2 regions of the Rhodoferax sp. SPJ21 genome follow, and region 1 is predicted to be linked to the other one. Evidence: predicted binding sites of a transcription regulator. Region 1 holds the regulator's gene; the other holds the start of a gene.
The links. Region 1 encodes FNR, which switches genes on or off when oxygen is low (the NO sensors DNR and NnrR bind a similar motif). Its sites were predicted from a motif close to TTGATNNNNATCAA; they were not measured.

Region 1 (4,418 bases):
ACGCCAAAGGCCCAGCCATACCCGCCGGAGCTGGCCCGCAGGCGCGCCCACAGCTTGCGGCCCATGCCGTCCACCCACACCGGCTGGCGCGCCAACACCAGCAAGGTCCCGCCCCAGACCAACACCGCCACATGGAACAGGGTCCACACCGGCTGCAACGCAGCCGATTGGCGCGTCAACCAGGCCAGGTTGTCCACCGCCCAGGCGGCCAACGCACCCGCCAGGCTGTACCCCCCCAGACGCCCGGCCTGCAGCTGCAGCATGCCCAGCCAGGGTCTGCGCGCGCTCGCCAATCGACCTAGCCCCCCGCACGCCGCGCCGCACATGGCGGCACAGTGCGGGCCACCGGCCAGGCCCATGAGCAGCGCGGTCCAGGCCAGGCCGGTTTGCATGGTCAAATAATTCTGGAGAAGCGGGCGCGGTTGCGGTCGGCTTGCAGGTAGCGGTCAAACACCATGGCCACCGCGCGCACCAGGAACCAACCGGTGGCGGTGACGCGGATGCCACTGGCATCCAGCTGCACCAGGCCGGCCTCGACCAAGGGCTGCAGAGCCTCCAGCTCGGCGGCGAAAGTCTGCTTGAAGTCCACCAGGAAAGCCAACTCTATGGATTCGAACTGCACTTCGCCCTGGCACATCAGGCCCATGATGATGGCGCGGCGCACCAGGTCGTCGCGGTTCAACGCCAGGCCACGCACCACCGGCAGCTGGCCCTGGTCGATACGGTCACAGTATTCCTCCAGGGTCTTGGCGTTCTGGCTGTAGGTGGCGCCTATGCGGCCTATGGCGGACACGCCCAGGCCCACTAGATCGCAATCAGGCTGGGTGCTGTAGCCCTGGAAGTTACGGTGCAGCCGGCCCTGCCGCTGGGCAATGGCCAGCGCGTCGTTGGGCAGGGCGAAGTGGTCCATGCCGATGTAGACATAGCCGGCCTCCAGAAAGGCGTCAAAAGCCTGTGACAGCATGGACAGCTTGTCCGCCGCGGCCGGCAGCTCCGCGCCCAGGATGCGGCGCTGGGGCTTGAAGCGCTCGGGCAGGTGGGCATAGGCGTACAGGGCAATGCGGTCAGGCCGCAGCTCTACCACCTGCTCCAGCGTGCGCGCAAACGAGGCAGGCGTCTGCCGGGGCAGACCGTAAATCAGGTCCACATTGATGGACTCAAAGCCCAGCGTGCGGGCCACCTCCACCAACTCGAACACCTGCTGCGCGGGCTGGACGCGGTGCACCGCTTTTTGCACATCGGCATCGAAGTCCTGCACTCCGAAACTGAGCCGGTTGAAGCCCAGGGTGGCCAAAGCTTGCAGGCGTTTGGCATCCACCGTGCGGGGGTCTACCTCGATGGAGTATTCACCGCCAGGTGTCAGCACAAAGTGGCGGCGCAACATGGCCATCAGCTGGGCCAGCTCGTCGTCACTCAAAAATGTGGGGCTGCCGCCGCCCAGGTGCAGCTGGCTGACGTTGCGCCGCTCGCCCAGCTGGGCAGTGTGCAGGGCGGTTTCGCGCTCCAGGTAGCGCAGATAGGAGGCGCCGCGCTCATGGCGCTTGGTGATGATCTTGTTGCAGGCGCAGTAGTAGCACAGCGACTCGCAAAACGGGATGTGCACGTACAGCGACAAGGGCAGGCTCAGCGCGGCTGCCCCCTGGTTGCGCTGCTGCAGGGCGCGGCCATAGTCCTCGCAGGTGAAGGCCTCGACGAACCGGTCAGCGGTGGGATAGGATGTGTAGCGCGGCCCAGGCACGTCAAAACGGCGTAACAATTCGGGCAAAACTCGGGTCATGGCAGGCAGTCAGGTTGCATGACTGGAATGTGCCGCGAAGCCTTGCCCGCTTCTTTGACCTACATCAATCTGGTTTCAGATACTTCTGCACACAATATAAGTTCTTAAAAGCCCCTTCCTTTTTGAATCAGCCCATACTCTGCGCATGAACCCTGTCGCCATCAAAGTTGCCTGCTCGAACTGCAATCTGCGTGAGCTGTGCATGCCCTTAGGCTTAAACAAAGAAGAGCTAGAGCGCATTGACGATCTGGTCGCGGTGCGCCGAAAGGTGCTGCGCGGCACGGCGCTGTTCCACAACGGCGAAACTTTCAAGGCGCTGTACGCCATCCGCACGGGCTTCTTCAAGACCACCGTCACCACCGAAGATGGCCGCGACCAGGTCACCGGCTTTCAAATGGCCGGCGAAATCATCGGCCTGGACGGCATCGTCAACGACCACCACACCTGCGACGCCGTGGCCCTGGAAGATGCCGAAGTGTGCGAGATGCCATTCCACCGCATTGAAGAGCTTTCGCGCGAGGTCAACTCGCTGCAGCGCCATGTGCACAAGATCATGAGCCGCGAGATCGTGCGCGAGCACGGTGTGATGCTGCTGCTGGGCAGCATGCGTGCCGAAGAGCGCCTGGCGGCCTTTTTGCTGAACCTGGTGCAGCGCCTGCATGCACGCGGGTTTTCGCAGTCCGAGCTCATCCTGCGCATGACCCGCGAAGAGATTGGCAGCTACCTGGGCCTGAAGCTGGAAACCGTGAGCCGCACTTTCTCCAAGTTTGTGGACGACCAGATCGTGGAAGTCAAGCAGCGCCACATCCGCATCCTGGACACCGAAGCGCTCAAGCGCATCGTCAATCTTCAGCCCTGTCTGTAGGCACCGTCACCGGCTGGCCCACCAGCAGCGTCAGACACCCCACCAGCACCGCCACCGCCCAAAACGCAAAGAACGCCAGGCTGTACACGCCTTGGCGTGACAAAGGCAGCGGCTGCCCCAGCCACTGCAGGCTGTAGGGATCGACCACCGCAAACACCAGCATCTCCAGCATGCACGCGCCCAAAAAAGCGGGCCACACAACGCTTACTACCCTAAAGATTTGCATGGTGCCCTCCGGCTACTTGGTACGCACCGAGCCGGGTGGCGACGCAGCATGGTTGCGCCCCTGCTCGGCCGGCGCCAGCGGGCCCTGGGCGGCCAGGGTTTTGTTGATCTCCAGCCCCTGACGGTAGTAGTCCTGGGCCAGCACCGGGTCCTGCTGGCGGACGGCGATCCAGCCCGAGACCAGCGCCGCCACCACCACGGCCAGCGGGCCGGAAATCACCAACCAGACATAGCCGTAGCGCCACCATGGCAGCGGCACCGGCGTGGTAGATGTGTGAGAGGGCATGGCAGTCTCCTGGAGTTATTTTCAGCGGGGAACAAAGAACGTGGACTTTTCCGACACCTTGGTGCTTCCATCCGCCGTCTGGATGTCGAAGAACACCGGGTAGGAGCCCGGTTCAACCGAACCGTAGGGGATGTGCAGGCGCACCGCCACCCAGCGCGAAGCCACCGGCTCCACGTCCACCCATTCGTCCGAGGCCAGCACCAGCCCATCCAGCCCATGGGCCGTGAGGCGGTAGCGCTGCGGCACTTCACTGGCGTTCATGACCTGCAGGCGGTACACGTTTTCCAGCTGGCCACCGGACACGATGCGCGACAGCGCCGCGCGGTCACGCACCACATCCACCTTCAGCGGGGTACGCGTCAACAGGCTGCCCAGCAGCGCCAGCGTCAATACCAGCAGCACCGTGCCGTAAACCAGCACCCGGGGCCGCAGCACGCGCCGCAGTATCTGCCGGCCCGACCAGCCCTGGGCCATGCCGTTCTGGGTGGCAAAGCGGATCAGGCCAGGGGCATAGCCCATCTTGTCCATCACGCCGTCGCACACATCCACGCAGGCGGCGCAGCCTATGCATTCGTACTGCAAGCCCTCGCGGATATCGATACCGGTGGGGCAGACCTGCACGCACAGCGTGCAGTCCACGCAAGAACCCAGGCCCAGGGCCGCGGGGTCGGCCTTGCGCGAACGGGAGCCGCGGGGCTCGCCACGGGTGGTGTCGTAGCTGACGATCAGCGTGTCCTTGTCGAACATGGCGCTCTGGAAGCGCGCATAGGGGCACATGTATTTGCAGACCTGCTCGCGCATGAAGCCGGCGTTGCCATACGTAGCAAAGCTGTAAAACAGGCCCCAGAACACCTCCCACGAACCGAAGCTACCGCTCATAGATTCCTGCAGCAGCGCATAAGTGGGTGTGAAATACGAGACAAAGGTAAAACCGGTCCACAGGGACAGCACCAACCAGGCGGCGTGCTTAGCCGATTTGCGGGCCAGCTTGTGGGCCGACATGGGTGCACCGTCCAGCCGCATGCGGGCGGCGCGGTCGCCTTCGATATGGCGCTCTATCCACATGAAGATTTCGCTGTACACCGTCTGCGGGCAGGCAAAGCCGCACCACAGGCGCCCTGCCACGGCGGTGAACAGAAACAGGGACAAGGCTGACACCACCAGCAGGCCGGTCAGGTAGATGAAATCCTGCGGGTACAGCACCAGCGAGAAGATGTAGAAGCGGCGCGCCTCCAGATCAAACAACACCGCCTGGCGCTGGCCCC
Region 2 (4,418 bases), on a different contig from region 1:
GGGCTATCGCTTGCCGGAAACCGACATTACCCGTATCGAAGGTGTGCTGGACCTGCTGGCCGATACACCGTTTGACGGACATGCCGACTTGCCGCAATTGGCCGAAGAGTCCGAGCTGGCCGATGAAGAGCTTTTCCCCACCTATGAGGCCCTGGGTATGCTGGGCTTGGCCCATGTGGACAAGGGCGACATCATGCTGACTGCGCTGGGCCGCAACTATGTGGAGGCGGACCAGGCCCAAAAGCAGGAAATCTTCGGCCAGCAACTGTTGACCCATGTGCCTCTGGCGGCGCATATCCGGCGCAGCCTGGAAGACGAGCCGTCTGGGAATCTGGCCGAAAAGCGCTTCCTGGATCTGCTGGAGGAGTTCATGGAGGCCGACAAGGCCAAGCGCGTGCTGGAGGTGGCCATTGAGTGGGGGCGCTATGGCGAGGTCTACAGCTACGACTACCACACGGGTCGATTGACGTTGCCAGAGCAGTCCGAGGATTGAGCCCAGGTTGTGCAGGGCTATCCGTCAAGAAAAAAGCGCCCATCGGGGCGCTTTTTTATGGGTGCTTAGAAACGCCAGCCCAGACCGACACCGTACAAAACGGGATCAATTTTGAAGGTGCCCAATTTGGCGCCGCTCGCGCTGACGTCGGTGCGGATGTAGACCTTCTTAACGTCAAAGTTCAAATACAAATTTTTTGACAGTGGAATGTCTACGCCGGCCTGCAGCGCGGGGCCAAAGCTGCTCCGATCTACATCGACGCCGGCAGGCAGATCGACTGCACTGATGCGGGTGTAGTTGAGGCCCGCACCCACATAAGGCTTGAAGCCTGCGGCGTTGAAGTGGTACTGCAGCGTCAAGGTGGGTGGCAGGTGCTTGAAGCTGCCAATCGCGGTGCTGCCGGCACTCAGAGTTTGTTTTTGTGGAACAGTGAGCACCAGCTCGGCGGCGATCTGCGGCGTGAAGAAGTAGCTGATGTCCACTTCGGGCAGCCATTTGTCATTGATGCTCAGTGAGAGCGGTGTGCTGTCACCATTGCTGCTTTGAAGGTACACGGCACGGGCACGTACCAGCCAGGGGCCCTCGGTGGTGGATTGGGCGAAAGCCGAAGCCGAAACCATTGCACACAGGGCGGCAGCAAGCAGGGTCTTATTCATGATTTTCTTTCGATCACGGTAGCGGGGATATTCCCAGCCCTGATTACAAAAGAGTCCGCCGCTGGCCACTTTGCGCCTGGTCAAAGTGGCTTAACGTGGCAATAGGCCCTGCTTGCGCTATATCAAATGTGGGTCTGATCAGGTCACTGCGTGGCGCGGCGTGCTGGTGGAGTTGCCGGCAAAATCGGTCCAGCAATTGCGCGTCAGGTCGTACAGCTTGCAGCTACGGGCAGTCTGAAAGTACCAGCGCCAGGAGAATGCCTGGATGATGATGCGTCCTGGCAGCAACTCTTCCAGCGTTTTCTGGGCTTCTTTCAAGCGGTACAGCGGAATGCTCATATCCACGTGGTGGGCCGTGTGCTCCATGATGTGGTGCATCAGTGCGCCTATATGGAACGAGAAGGTGAGGTGCACCGTGGTCGATACGAAGGGCTGTGCCTTGGCCCAGGTGGCGCGGTCACCATGCCAAGACACCTTGGTATGGGTATGGTGCACATACACCACGAAGCCGATCATGGAGAACCAGAACAGCAGCGGCACGATAAAGCCGGTGGCGATGAGCAGGGCCAGTGATTGCTGCGTCACCAGCGCAGCCGTGGTGATGGCAGCCAGCCACAAAAGTCCGAAGCTGGAAATCAGCACGCAATCCCAGGTGAAGATGGAGCGCTGAGTGCCCATGCTGGACTTGCTGGGAAAGAACATGCGACGCCACCATATCTCCACGATGTAGTAAAGGCCGGGTGCCCAGCCGCTGCGGTAGATGCGCTGCATGAAGCGCTGCAGGGGCGACAAGGCCTGGTATTCCTCGGGTGTCAGTGGTGCCCAGACGAAGTCCACGCCCTTGAGGTTGGTGAAGCCATGGTGCACCACGTTGTGGCCCACATCCCACAAGCTATAGGCCGTCAGCGAAGGCAGGAAGGCGATACGTCCCAGCCATTTGTTCAGGCGGCGGTGGGGCGTCAGGCTCTGGTGGCAGCCATCGTGGCCGATGATGAAAAGTCGCCCAATCACGAAGCCCGCTACCAGACCGCACAGCAGTTTGAGCCAGGGCGATGCCAGCAGCACCGTGGCACTGAGTGCCGCCGCAAGCAAGGCGTAGTCCAGCGCGAGCAGGAACAAGGCCCTCAAGGTGGTGCGCTGGGAGAGTGGAATCAGCCAGGAGCGTATGACTTTGCGGTGTGGCAGTGGTTCACCCGGAGGCAGTGGACTCGGAAGATGGGGTGTACTGTGAATGGAAGAGGTCATAGGGAAAACACGGGTCAGGAATCTGCACGCGGCACACGGTGGTGGCGGCAAACGCAAAAGTTGCGTGCCATGATACTAGCCGCGCGGGATGAATTGCCTCTGACCAGGATCAATACAGTGTGCAATAGAGTTGATGCGCCCATTTTGAGCGAGCCGAAAGGCTCTAGCTTAGCGCCCGCTGAGGGCGGCTCAGGCTGTAACCTTTTGGTAACTTGTTTCATGTAAAAATCGAAACTAAATTACATACCCGGAGACTTATCCCATGCCCCGCCTTGCTACCAAAATCGTTGCCACCTTGGGCCCAGCCTCGAATAGCCCGGAAATCCTGGAGCAACTGATCCGTGCAGGTGTGAATGTTGTACGGCTGAACTTCAGCCATGGCAAGGCACAAGACCATATCGATCGCGCCATGATGGTGCGTGAAGCCGCCAAGCGCGCCGGCGTCGAGGTGGCCATCATGGCCGACCTGCAAGGCCCGAAGATCCGCGTTGCCAAGTTTGCCGAAGGCAAGGTCATGCTGGAGCCTGGCCAGAAATTCGTGTTGGATGCAGCCCGCGCCGAACCCGGTGACATCAATGGCGTTGGCCTGGACTACAAAGAGTTGCCCCGCGAGGTGAAGTCTGGCGATGTGCTGCTGCTGAACGACGGTTTGATCGTCATGACCGTGGAGTTTGTGCGTGGCGAAGCCGTGCACACCGTGGTGAATCTCGGCGGTGAGCTGTCCAACAACAAGGGCATTAACAAAAAGGGTGGTGGCCTGACCGCCCCTGCGCTGACCTCCAAGGACATGGAAGATATCAAGACCGCGATGTCTTTCCAGGCCGACTACGTGGCCGTCAGCTTCCCCAAGAACGCGACCGACATGGAAATGGCGCGCCAGCTGTGCAATGTGGCTGCAGCCGAATACCGCCACAAACCCGGCATGATCGCCAAGATCGAGCGCGCAGAAGCCATTCCGCTGCTGCAATCGATTCTGGACGCCAGCGACGGCATCATGGTGGCGCGCGGCGACTTGGCTGTTGAAGTGGGCAATGCCGCTGTGCCAGCGCTGCAAAAACGCATGATCCGCATGGCGCGTGCCAGCGACAAGGTGGTGATTACCGCCACCCAGATGATGGAAAGCATGATCACCAACCCCGTGCCGACCCGTGCCGAGGTCAGCGACGTGGCCAATGCGGTGCTGGACGGCACCGATGCAGTGATGTTGAGCGCGGAAACCGCGGCCGGCAAGTTCCCGCTGGAAACCGTGCTGGAAATGGCCAATATCTGCCGTGAAGCCGAAAAGGCCGAATACGGTGAGCTGGAAGCCGACTTCAAGGGCAAGACTTTTGAACGCATCGACCAGTCCATTGCCATGGGCGCACTGTTTACCGCCCAGCATCTGGGCGCCAAGGCGATTGTGGCCATGACCGATAGCGGCTCTACCGCCTTGTGGATGAGCCGCCACAGCATCCACGTGCCTATCTATGCCCTGACGCCTCGTCTGGCCACCCAGCGCAAGATGTGCCTGTACCGCAATGTGCTGCCGTTGCTGATGGACGCCAGCAGTGACCGTGACACGGCGTTGGGCCAGGCAGAGCGCCATTTGACGCAGCGCGGCATCGTGCAGCGCGGCGACATTTATGCCATTACCTGCGGTGAACCCATGGGCGCCCCTGGCGGCACCAATATGCTGAAGATCTGCCAGGTCGGCTAAACCTTTTTCGCCCTGCCGCCGGGTTTTCAACCCGGCCCAACGCCCGCTTCCTGCGGGCGTTTGTGTTTCCAGGCCCCAGTCGTTTTAGTTCGGCTGTAAAACTGTTGTTTCAAAATGAAAAAAGCGGGTGTTTGCCAAGGCTGGCCCGTGTTTTGCAAATCGTTTGAAGCAAGGGCACGGCTAAAATTAAGAAAGTTACCAAGCGGTTACGAAGGAATTGCTATCCGTACCAGCCTCGATTGGCCGCCTTGTCCTGATTTTTAACTCTCTGGAAGCACCCTATGGCACTCGTCTCTATGCGTGAATTGTTGGACCATGCCGCCGAAAA

Region 2: AC4BBN_RS10445 (fatty acid desaturase) is a predicted target of FNR. The motif match lies at 2,494-2,507, and genes of this name have one in related genera.

The regions. Positions count from the first base shown of each region.
Region 1 covers NZ_JBYZMO010000001.1:1,593,984-1,598,401, forward strand. The annotation lists gene AC4BBN_RS07300 (sulfite exporter TauE/SafE family protein) at 1-392, opposite strand, end outside; gene hemN (oxygen-independent coproporphyrinogen III oxidase) at 395-1,777, opposite strand; gene fnr (fumarate/nitrate reduction transcriptional regulator Fnr) at 1,923-2,642, shown strand; gene AC4BBN_RS07315 (hypothetical protein) at 2,620-2,868, opposite strand; gene AC4BBN_RS07320 (FixH family protein) at 2,881-3,153, opposite strand; gene ccoG (cytochrome c oxidase accessory protein CcoG) at 3,175-4,418, opposite strand, start outside.
Region 2 covers NZ_JBYZMO010000002.1:563,535-567,952, reverse strand. The annotation lists gene AC4BBN_RS10455 (ABC transporter ATP-binding protein) at 1-493, shown strand, start outside; gene AC4BBN_RS10450 (OmpW/AlkL family protein) at 559-1,149, opposite strand; gene AC4BBN_RS10445 (fatty acid desaturase) at 1,288-2,394, opposite strand; gene pyk (pyruvate kinase) at 2,657-4,090, shown strand; gene fba (class II fructose-bisphosphate aldolase) at 4,372-4,418, shown strand, end outside.